DNA from 2 places in the Rahnella sp. EDr1-12 genome. Region 1 is predicted to be linked to the other one. Evidence: predicted binding sites of a transcription regulator. Region 1 holds the regulator's gene; the other holds the start of a gene.
The links. Region 1 encodes CRP, which controls carbon source genes, mostly activating them, when cyclic AMP is high. Its sites were predicted from a motif close to ATGTGANNNNNNTCACAT; they were not measured.

Region 1 (6,031 bases):
AATAAAAACAACCCTGATCGCCAGCAGGTTAAAGGGATGGGGCCGCTCCCCCGTGGGACTTATCGCATCGCGGGCCATTCTCGTTCAAAAGGCCCCGCCACCATTATTCTGGAGCAGACTTCTGGGGATTCCTTTGGCCGCTCCGCCTTCCGTATTCATGGCGAACGCGTGAATAAGCCTGCGGGATACGCCTCGGAAGGTTGCATCATAATGTCCCCTGCGACACGCTGGCGGATAATTAGCGTAGGCGGGACGCTGGAGGTCGTCAGATGAGGCGGTTAATCCTGCTGATTTTGCTGTCAGTTATGGCGGCTAGCCCAATGGCTGCCACCATCAACTGGCCCGACGCTGTGGCGGGAATTGCTGCCGGAGAACAACCCTGGCTCGATAAAGCCCCTGAACTCGCCAAAGTTGCGAACGTGCAGCAGTCGCAAGCGCTCGAAGACGCGTTATCGTCTGCACTATCGAGTAACACTGAAGGCGCGCTGAAGGCTCTGGTCGTGCTGGATTCTCAGGACTGGCCTCATCTCGTTGGAACAGACCTTGTTTGCATGGGACCCATTAACAAACAATCGGCTGAGATAGAGACCTTTTATCAACGAACCCGGCTGGCCCTGCTGGAAACAGACAAAGGAGCAACCTGTCTGTGGATCCTTGAAGCGACATACGAAGAATGGAAAGCAGATAACGCCCGCAAGGTTAAGTAATATTACTTCCTGAAGTACAAAGCCCGGTCGGCTGTACGGGCTTTCCTCACGTTCTACCCCCCATTGATTTCCCGTGTTAATTATCCTTAGTCGCTGCCCCCCCTCAGCCGCTTTCGCACGTCTTCAGCTCGCACAACACCCCTACTTGTTAACGTGGCTTTCGCCACCCGACAAGGCCGAACGATGGTTTTTAAGTCGTTTATCAGTGGCGGGGTTTTAATGGCGCTACCCTCAATTCTGGCCAGTCCAGAGGATTTCGCCGCGCTACAGCGCGAAGGCAGGCTGGATTTTTGCCGCGCGGCGATTTTTAGATTTACTTCGTCATCATTGCCAGACGTATGACTGGTCGTGACTTATTCGACGTTAACCACTTCGAAACTGTGGGTGATCGAGGCGGCTTTGCCCAGCATCAGAGAAACGGAACAATATTTCTCAGCTGACAGGCTGACGGCGCGCTCCACAACCTTGTCAGTCAGGTCTTTACCGGTGACGATGAAGTGCAGATTGATGTGTGTGAACAAACGCGGTACTTCTTCGCGACGTTCTGACGTCAGTTTCACTTCACAGTCACGGACATCGCTGCGGCCTTTTTGCAAAATCGACACCACGTCGATCGCGCTACAGCCACCCGCGGACATCAGCAACATTTCCATCGGGCTCGGTGCTTTATCACCGGCATTCCCGTCCATTAAAACCTGATGACCCGACGCGGATTCACCTAAAAACGTCAGACCTTCCACCCATTTTACGCGTGCGTGCATTTGCTTATCTCCTGGCGTTCTTATTCATCAAATTTTCACCCCAGAGTACCCTTTCACCTAAAAACTGGCAACGTAACCCGATCGCCATCATGCTGAAGCGAGACAACACAAGACAGCATTGCAAACCTGTGTTACAAACAAAGCCGAAACATACTTTCCAGTAAATTGCGGTGACGGTTTTCGCGGTTTAAGAACAGAACCCAAGGTGATAACAGCAATTAACAGGCTGTTTCACTCCGACATCCGCTTGCAGCATTTCTGGTGAGTTACATGCTGATAGGGCGCATTAATATTCAGACGCCGTACAGGGAACTCTGAGCCCTGTGATTTTGGGCAGCGATAATAACAGAGGATAATAGCAAATGGTTCTCGGCAAGCCACAAACAGACCCGACACTTGAATGGTTCCTGTCTCACTGTCATATACATAAGTATCCTTCTAAAAGTACGCTGATTCACCAGGGTGAAAAAGCCGAAACGCTGTACTACATCGTGAAAGGGTCGGTTGCCGTCCTGATTAAAGATGAAGAAGGCAAAGAGATGATACTTTCCTACCTTAACCAAGGTGACTTCATCGGCGAGCTGGGACTCTTCGAAGAAGGTCAGGAACGCAGTGCCTGGGTACGTGCTAAAACTGCCTGCGAAGTGGCTGAAATTTCTTATAAAAAATTCCGCCAGCTGATTCAGGTTAACCCGGACATTTTGATGCGCCTCTCCGCGCAGATGGCAAACCGTCTGCAAATGACGTCAGAGAAAGTCGGTAACCTTGCTTTCCTCGACGTAACGGGCCGTATCGCTCAGACCTTATTGAATCTGGCCAAACAGCCAGATGCCATGACCCACCCGGACGGGATGCAGATTAAAATTACCCGCCAGGAAATCGGTCAGATCGTCGGTTGCTCCCGTGAAACCGTCGGCCGCATTCTCAAGATGCTGGAAGATCAGAGCCTGATCTCCGCACACGGTAAAACGATTGTCGTTTACGGCACACGTTAATCCCTCAAAAAAAGGCGCGACAGCTTACTGTCGCGCCTTTTTTATGGGCTAAGCTTCATCCATGACGCTATGGCGAAGGCTGTTTTATCATCCCGAAGTGAACTATGCACTGCGTCAGACGCTGGTGTTATGTCTGCCGGTCGGCCTCTGCTGGCTGTTTGGGAATCTGCAAATGGGCCTGTTGTTTTCCCTCTGCCCTGCCTGCTGTAACGTCGCCGGTCTTGATACTCCCCACAAACGCTTTTTCAAACGTCTCATTATTGGTGGCGCTCTGTTTGCGCTGGGCAGCATTCTGCTGCAAGTGATGCTGACCGGGTGGCACCTCCCGCTGCCGCTGATCATGCTGTCGCTGGCATTATTACTTGGCGTCACCGGCGAAATCAGCCCGCTCCATGCGCGTCTGTTGCCCGGTGCTTTAGTGGCGACCATCTTTACCCTGAGCATGGTGGGCGTCAGGCCGATGTGGCAGGCACCCGCGCTGTTTGCCGCAGGCACCGCCTGGTACGGCCTGTTTAACTGGGCGTGGTTTCGCATATCAAAAGAACAACCGATGCGCGAAACCCTCAGTCAGCTGTATTTGCAACTGGCGGATTATTTCGAAGCTAAATACAGCCTGCTGACGCAGCATACCGACCCTGAAACCGCGTTGCCGCCGCTGCTCAAGCGCCAGCAACAGGTCATCGATCTTATCGCCCTGCTTTATCAGCAGCTGCACATGCTGCCGCAGCACGGACATCATCATCACTACAAGCGGCTGTTTCAGCGTTTTCAGGTGGCGCTGGATTTGCAGGAGCACATTACCGTCAGCCTGCATCAGCCGGAAGAAGTGCAAAAGTTGGTGGAAGAGAGCCATGCGGAAGCGGTGATCCGCCGTAATGCTCAGGTGATTTCAGCCCGTCTGCGGGTGATTGCTGACGACATTCTTTACCACCGTCTTTCCGGGCGTTTTACCATGGCGAACGAACTGGCGGCGCTGGAGAAAATTGCCGCACGCAATCCGGATAATCCGGTCGGCCAGTTCTGTTATTACCATTTCAGCCGCATCGCACGCCTGCTGCGTACACAGAGGCCACTGTACCGGCGCGATCTGATGAATACTCAGCCGCGCCTGCCTTTCTGGCCCGCACTGAAAAGTTATTTGTCCTTTAAATCCATTGCCCTGCGCAATGCCGCACGTCTCGGCATTATTCTGGCGTTAGGCAGCAGCCTAGGGTTGTTCTTCAATCTGCCGAAACCTTACTGGATTTTGCTGACCATCATGCTGGTCAGTCAGAACGGTTATAACGCCACACGCGTGCGCATTCAGCACCGTGCGCTCGGCACGCTGGCGGGATTGCTGATCGCCGCTGCCCTGCTGAAACTGGAGCTGCCCGAGGGCGTCACGCTGCTGTGTATGCTGGTGATTACGCTGATATCGTACACGGTGTTGCGGAAAAACTACGGGCTGGCGATGGTCGGTATGACGGTGACGGCGGTGTATACGCTCCAGCTTCTGGCGATGAATGGCGTGCATTTTCTGGTGCCCCGGCTTATCGATACCCTGATCGGCTGCGCCCTCGCCTTCGGCGGTACGATCTGGCTGTGGCCTCAGTGGCAAAGCGGATTGCTGCGACAAAATGCCCATCAGGCGCTGGAAGCCGATCAGGAGGCGATCCGGTTGTTACTGCAGGATAATCCGGATACCGCCAAACTGGCTTACGCCCGAATGCAGGTCAATCAGGCCCACAACAAGCTGTTTACCTCGCTGAATCAGGCGATGCAGGAACCGGGGTTTAACTCGCATTATCTGACGGATATGCGTTTGTGGGTAACGCACAGCCAATTTGTGGTCGAGCATATTAACGCGATGACCATTCTCGCCCGCGAGCATTACATGCTGCCGGAGAAACTGGCGACGGAGTATTTACAGACCTGCGAAATCGCGCTGCAAAGCTGTCAGCAACGCTTGCTCTACGACGGGCCGGGCAGCGAGAACAATCTGTTCAATGCGCCTGAACTGCACCCGGATATGCCGCTGACCGAGATGGAACGCCACCTGCGACGCGTAATTTCCCATCTCAGCGTGATGCATACGATTTCGTCACTGGCGTGGAAGCAGAGGCCGCATCATGGGATCTGGCTGACGCGCAAGGCGTGAAGGGGAATGCCCTTTCAAACTCCCGTTTTTACTGGCTTGCAGCCTGCCTGTCTTTTAAAACAGACTGGCGCTATTTCGGTTTCTCGGTGTGGAGGCGCGCACTCGCCGCTGGTTAAAACCGACTGAGTACATTTCGGTGTTAACCAGCGATTTAGCAGGGCTCACCCCCCGCAAACTTTCCCCACCGCTTTCTCAAACCGCTGCATCCCTTCTTCAATATCCGCGAAGTCGATAACCAGCGATGGTGCAAACCGCATTACATTCGGTCCCGCGACCAGCATCATCAGGCCGAATTCAGCGGCGGCGGCGTGGAACTCGCCCGCGCGGTTTTTGAAGGCATCCGACAACTCGGCTCCAATCAGTAATCCCTGACCGCGGAATTCTTTGAAGATGTGATATTTCTGGTTGATGGCCTCCAGCGCGATGATGAATTTCTCGCGACGCTCGTCGATACCCGCCAGCACTTCCGGGGTGTTGATGATATCCAGTGCCGCTTCAGCCACGGCGCAGGCCAGCGGGTTACCGCCGTAAGTGGTGCCGTGTTTGCCCGGTTCCATCACGGAGGCCACGTCTTCGGTTGCCAGCATCGCTGAAACCGGGAAGCCGCCGCCCAGCGCTTTGGCGGTGGTCAGAATGTCCGGCGTCACACCGTAATGCATGTAGCTGAAGAGTTTGCCGCTGCGGCCCATGCCGCTTTGTACTTCGTCCAGCACCAGCAGCGCCTGATGTTTGTCGCACAACTCGCGCAGACCTTGCAGGAATTCCTGGGTGGCAGGCGTCACTCCGCCCTCGCCTTGTACCGGCTCAACCACAATGGCGCAGGTGTGATCGTCGATGACCGCTTTGACGGCGTCCAGATCGTTAAACGGCACGTGGACGATATCAGCCGGTTTCGGGCCAAAGCCGTCGGAGTATTTTGGCTGACCGCCCACAGACACGGTGAACAGCGTGCGGCCATGGAAGGCGTTATGGAAAGCGATGATCTTACTTTTGTACGGGCTGTGACGGTGCGAGGCGTAGTAGCGCGCCAGTTTAAAGGCCGCTTCGTTGGCTTCCGCGCCTGAGTTGGCGAAAAATACGCGGTCAGCAAAGGTGGCGTCGATCAGCTTCTGAGCCAGTCGCAACGCGGGTTCGTTGGTGAACACATTGCTCACGTGCCACAGCGTTTCGCCCTGCTCGTGTAATGCTTTCACCAGTGCAGGATGGCAATGCCCGAGCGCCGTCACGGCAATCCCCCCGGCGAAATCAACATACTCTTTGCCCTGCTGATCCCACACGCGGCTGCCTTTACCTTTCACCGGAATAAATTTAGCAGGTGAATAAATCGGCAAAATCACTTTGTCGAACGTGCTCCGGTCTACCGCTGATTTTTCTGCCATAACCCTTTCCCTCACTGCCGTTAACATGAAAATATAATCACAAAATATGCAT
Region 2 (6,031 bases), on a different contig from region 1:
GAGAAACCGCGTTTGAGCAGGTAATCGGAGAACACGCCGCCGAGTACGCCACCGGCAAAGCCGCACAGCGCCGGAATGGCCGCAATCATCCCCACTTTGAGGATAGACATACCTTTTTCCTGAACCAGATAAATCGGGAACCAGGTCAGGAAGAACCACGTAATACTGTTAATAAAGTATTGGCCGAAGAAGATCCCAAGCATCATGCGGTTGCTCAGCATCTGGCGCACATAGCTCCATTTCGGGCCACTTTTCGCGCCGTCGGCTTTCTTGTGGTCGATGTCGACCACCGCGCCGCCTTCTTTAATAAATTCCAGCTCGCTTTTCGATATGCCAGGGTGTTCCGGCGGGTTGTGGATAAATTTGATCCACACCAGCGTCAGCACAAAACCAATCACCCCCATCACGATAAAGACATGTTCCCACCCCCAGGCGTAGGTCAGCCAGCCGAGCAGCGGAGAGAACAGCGCGAGCGAGAAATACTGTGCGGAGTTAAAAATCGCCGAAGCCGTTCCGCGTTCTTTCGTCGGGAACCAGGCCGCCACGATACGGGCGTTGGCCGGGAAGGAAGGCGCTTCGGAGAAACCGAGCATAAAGCGCAGGATGAACAACGTCAGCGCGCCGTACGCCAGCGGGAACCAGCCCACAAAACCTTGTAACAGTGTGAACAGTGACCAGAAAAACAGGCTGTAGGTGTAGACTTTTTTGGAACCGAATTTGTCCAGCAGCCAGCCGCCAGGCAACTGCATGATCAGATACGCCCAGCCAAACGCCGCGAAGATTTGCCCCATATCAGCGGCATCCAGGCCCAGCTCACGCGCGACCTCGGTACCGGCAATGGAAAGCGTTGCACGGTCGGCATAATTCACCGCCGTGATAAGAAATATAATCAGCAAAATATAATAGCGAATATGTGTTCGCGTCTTACTTTGCGCCAGCACTCGGGACTGGGATTGAACGCTCATGGTGACCCTCATTTTACTATTACGGAATCATTCGCAGAGAAATTACAGTTACCGAAATAACGTTTTTACTTTTCGCCTGCGGTTTTCCTTTATATGAGACAGACATTTCATAATTATTTATTTATGTCTGAAATTTACCTGTATTGCTTTGAACGCTACCTTCAGAGGGCCAACACAGTATAAAAAACGATGCCTCAAATAACACTGTGCATTCGCACAAGAATACGCCGGTTGAAAACGACTATTCTTTTGCATTCACACATCATTGTGGGAGGATAATCACAGTTCACGCGGCCGCTGAAGCCGCACAGATCAAAGGGTGATATTCATCACATTTATTCTGTCACCTGCCACACAGAATGACGTTCAGCGGGTGAAAAGCTGGTCAGTTGCACAATGAGGTTCCCGGACAGCTGTTTTATAATGGATGCATACCCTGTATTGCCGAAAAGACAAAACGCAACATTTGTACGCTACGAATTCAGAGAATTAACCGAAGGTTCTTTTTTCGGGATGTTTAATAAACGCGGAGACAGTTATGTCACGTAATAAAGATAAAGAGCATGCAACCGACGCACTTTTCATTAAAGTTCATGAAAACGATAACGTTGCCATTATTGTGAATGATAACGGCTTAAAAGCCGGCACCCGATTTTCAAATGGTCTGGAATTAATTGAGCATATTCCTCAGGGCCATAAAGTTGCTTTGCAAACCATTGCCAAAGGCGGCGATATTATTCGTTATGGTGAAGTGATTGGTTATGCCGTGCGGGAAATCGCCCAGGGCGGCTGGATCGACGAATCTCTGGTCGAACTGCCGGTCGCTCCGGAACTGAACAGCCTGCCGCTGGCTACCCGCGTTCCCCCTGCGTTGCCGCCGCTGGAAGGCTTCACGTTTGAAGGCTACCGCAACGAAGACGGCAGCGTAGGCACTAAAAATCTGCTCGGCATTACCACCAGCGTTCACTGTGTGGCGGGGGTGGTGGATTACGTAGTAAAAATCATCGAGCGTGATTTACTGCCCAAATTCCCTAACGTCGATGGCGTGGTGGCGCTGAATCATCTGTACGGATGTGGCGTGGCGATCAACGCACCGGCAGCGGTCGTCCCGATCCGCACCATTCACAATCTGGCACTGAACCCGAACTTTGGCGGCGAAGTCATGGTGGTCGGCTTAGGTTGTGAGAAATTACAACCTGAACGCCTGCTGGAAGGCACGCCGGATGTGCAAGCCATTTCCCTCGACGACACCCATATCGTCCGTTTGCAGGATGAGCAGCACGTCGGCTTCCAGTCAATGGTTGACGATATACTGACTGTCGCGCAGTTCCATCTGGAACGGCTGAACCGTCGTCAGCGCGAAACCTGTCCGGCCTCTGACCTGGTGGTCGGCATGCAGTGTGGCGGCAGCGACGCTTTCTCCGGCGTGACTGCCAATCCTGCCGTGGGCTTTGCCTCGGATCTGCTGGTTCGCTGCGGCGGCACGGTGATGTTCTCTGAAGTGACGGAAGTGCGCGATGCGATCCACCTGCTGACTCCGCGTGCTGCTGACGTCAGCGTCGGTAAACGCCTGCTGGAAGAGATGGCCTGGTACGATAATTATCTGTCCCTCGGACAAACCGACCGCAGCGCCAACCCGTCGCCGGGCAACAAGAAAGGCGGACTGGCTAACGTGGTCGAAAAAGCACTCGGTTCGATTGCGAAATCGGGCACCAGCGCAATTTCAGAAGTATTGTCTCCGGGGCAACGTCCGACCAAAAAAGGCCTGATTTTCGCTGCGACGCCAGCCAGTGATTTCGTCTGCGGAACGCAGCAACTGGCCTCGGGCATCACTGTGCAGGTCTTTACCACCGGGCGCGGCACGCCGTACGGCCTGCTGGCGGTGCCGGTGATAAAAATGGCTACCCGCACCACGCTGGCGAACCGCTGGCATGACCTGATGGACATCAACGCCGGTACGATCGCCACCGGGGATGCCACCATTGAAGACGTCGGCTGGGAGCTGTTCCACTTTATTCTGGACATCGCCAGCGGTCGTAAAAAAACCTGGTCCGATACCTGGGGTATTCACAATGCGCTGGCGGTATTTAACCCGGCGCCGGTGACCTGATCTGCCACATCACCAAAGCAAAAGGCCAGCAATGCTGGCCTTTTTTATGCTTCGGATCTGAAGGATAACTTACTGAGCCGCTGCTGCGCCCGTCTGTTCTGCACCTACCAGCCCGACTTTCAGATAACCGGCTTTACGCAGGTTATCCATCACATTCATCAGCGTTTCGTAGTCCACCGTCTTATCTGCACGGAAGAAAATCGTACTCTGCTTATTGCCCTGAGTACGCTGATCGAGCATGGCAGTCAGGTTGTCGCTATTTACCGGGCTGTCGCCGAGGAACAGCTGTTTGTCCGATTTCACCGTCAGGAAGATCGGTTTCTCAGGACGCGGCTGCGCTTTCGCCGTGGAAGCCGGTAAATCTACCCGCACATCTACGGTGGCCAGTGGCGCGGCGACCATGAAGATGATCAGCAGAACCAACATAACGTCGATAAAAGGCGTGACGTTGATGTCATGCATTTCACCGCTTTCGTCGATATCGTCGTTTAACCGAATAGCCATAATCTGTTCTTATCCTACGCGTAACTGACCTGTCTGACCGCGCGGCGCATCGCCTTCGCTGGCAGCCAGATCCAAATCACGGCCCTGTAACAGGATAATCTGCGCCGCCACGTCGCCAACCTGATGACGATAGGAAGTGATGGTACGGGCGAAAATGTTGTAGATAACCACTGCAGGGATCGCAGCAACCAGACCCACCGCGGTCGCCAGCAGAGCTTCTGCAATACCGGGTGCCACAACGGCAAGGTTAGTGGTCTGGGTTTGGGCGATACCAATGAAACTGTTCATGATGCCCCACACGGTACCAAACAGACCGACGAACGGAGAGATCGCGCCGATAGTGGCGAGGATCCCATTGCCCCGGCCCATGTGACGCCCGGCAGCACCCACACGACGCTCCAGACGGAAACCGGTACGTTCTTTAATGCCGTTGTTGTCGGTGGAACCGGCAGACAGCTCGAGTTCATTTTGCGCATCGCGGATCATTTGTGCGCTGATGCTGCTGGCGGCGAAACTCTCAGCCTGCTCGGCAGCTTCGTCCAGCGTACGCACGGAAGACAACGCATCAAATTCACGGCGCATACGGCGTTTAGCGCTGAACACTTCGGAGCCTTTGCTGAACAGCAAAGCCCAGGTGACAACGGACGCCAGCAGCAGGCCGATCATGACAGTTTTCACCACCACGTCAGCATGATGGTACATGCCTAATACGGACAGATCGGTAGGGATGACAGGAGCTTCCGCTGGTGCGGATTGCATAACCGGCGCGGGCGTGGTGTCTGCCGCAGCAGGTGCCGGTTGCGTGGTTTCAGAAGTGACAGCATTCGCCGCCGGCGTCGCAGGTGCAGCCATTGCATTACCGCTCAGGCCAACCACCAACATTAACGACATCAATACTGAGGTCGTTTTTTTCATCTTATTGCGAGCCGTTTTCACGCGTCGCCTCCAGCCAGAATCAGTGTATATGGGTTAAATAACGCCGAATTGTATCAAATAAAAAGACCTAATTGATAGTCGTTCTCATTATTATTTACATTGTCCCGCCTGCTGACGCGGGTGTCCTTGACGGATGACAAGGTTTTGAGTCTTTGGTCAATACTTCAACAGTTATACACGGGTCACACTTTTGCAAAAAATCCCGCGGTAAATCAATCGCCTGAACATAATTATCAAAGACAAAACAATGTTTTAAATATTAAGTAACAGCATTTTACATTTGTTATTAATTTGTGATAACGCTCAAATACCCGGCAGTTATAAATAAGGTAAGGTCTATGTACCGGGAAAGACCACACACCGGGATTTCCAGTATCCATTTAATTTATAAGACAATTTATAAGATTCGCATGAGGTTCCGTCAGCGCACGGCGCGCCAGACCGGTTCATTTTCGCTGTAACTTTTCATTCCCTTACTGAATTCCCCTGGAGACAAACTGATGAAAATGCAAAAAGCACTTCTCAGCCTTTGCCTGAGTTCCGCGACCCTGTTATTCACTTCCGGCCTGTCAGCACAAACGTTGAAAGCCGCCGACGTGCATCCGCAAGGTTACCCGAACGTCGTTGCCGTCCAGCATATGGGCGAAAAGTTGCAAAAACAAACAGACGGACGCCTTGAAATCAAAACCTTCCCCGGCGGTGTGCTGGGCGACGAAAAGCAGGAAATTGAACAGGCGCAGCTCGGTGCGCTGGATATTATTCGCGTATCAATGACCCCGGTGGCGTCGATCCTGCCCGAAATCAACGTGTTCACCCTGCCCTATATTTTCCGCGATGAAGATCACATGCACAAAGTGCTCGACGGTCAGATTGGCAAAGAGATCGGCGATAAAATTACCAATAACCCGAACTCCCGGCTGGTATTTCTCGGCTGGATGGATGGCGGGACCCGCAATCTGATCACCAAAGAACCGGTCGTCAAACCGGAAGATTTGAAAGGCATGAAGATCCGCGTTCAGGGCAGCCCGATTGCGCTGGCAACGCTGAAAGCCATGGGAGCAAACCCGGTCGCTATGGGCGTCAGTGAAGTGTTCAGCGGTATGCAAACCGGGGTTATCGACGGCACGGAAAACAATCCGCCAACCTTCGTCGCGCACAACTACCTGCCGGTGGTGAAAAACTACACCTACAGCCGTCATTTCATTATTCCTGAGCTGTTCCTGTACTCAAAAGTGAAATGGGACAAGCTGAAACCGGAAGATCAGCAATTAATCCTGAAACTGTCAAAAGAAGCCCAGGATGAGCAGCGTGAACTGTGGAAAGCCTATAACGAAAAAGCCCTCGCCACCATGAAAGCGGGCGGCGTGAAATTTTACGACATCGATCCGGCGGCCTATGTTCAGGCCACCCAGTCCGTTCGTGATGAGTTCGGTAAAGACCATAAAGATCTGATGCAGCAAATCGCTGACGTTCAATAACCACTGTCTCTGACACGGGCAGCTCCCGCTGCCCTTTT

Region 2: garD (galactarate dehydratase) is a predicted target of CRP. The motif match lies at 1,283-1,300, and genes of this name have one in related genera.

Annotation. Positions count from the first base shown of each region.
Region 1 is NZ_JBLZNY010000004.1:34,422-40,452, forward strand. Features, by position in the region: gene ACO0U8_RS16885 (tlde1 domain-containing protein) at 1-273, shown strand, start outside; gene ACO0U8_RS16890 (hypothetical protein) at 321-707, shown strand; gene ACO0U8_RS16895 (OsmC family protein) at 1,061-1,468, opposite strand; gene crp (cAMP-activated global transcriptional regulator CRP) at 1,831-2,463, shown strand; gene ACO0U8_RS16905 (YccS/YhfK family putative transporter) at 2,525-4,600, shown strand; gene argD (bifunctional acetylornithine/succinyldiaminopimelate transaminase) at 4,762-5,979, opposite strand.
Region 2 is NZ_JBLZNY010000005.1:223,028-229,058, reverse strand. Features, by position in the region: gene ACO0U8_RS19495 (MFS transporter) at 1-965, opposite strand, end outside; gene garD (galactarate dehydratase) at 1,504-3,075, shown strand; gene exbD (TonB system transport protein ExbD) at 3,145-3,579, opposite strand; gene exbB (tol-pal system-associated acyl-CoA thioesterase) at 3,589-4,494, opposite strand; gene ACO0U8_RS19475 (TRAP transporter substrate-binding protein) at 5,016-5,993, shown strand.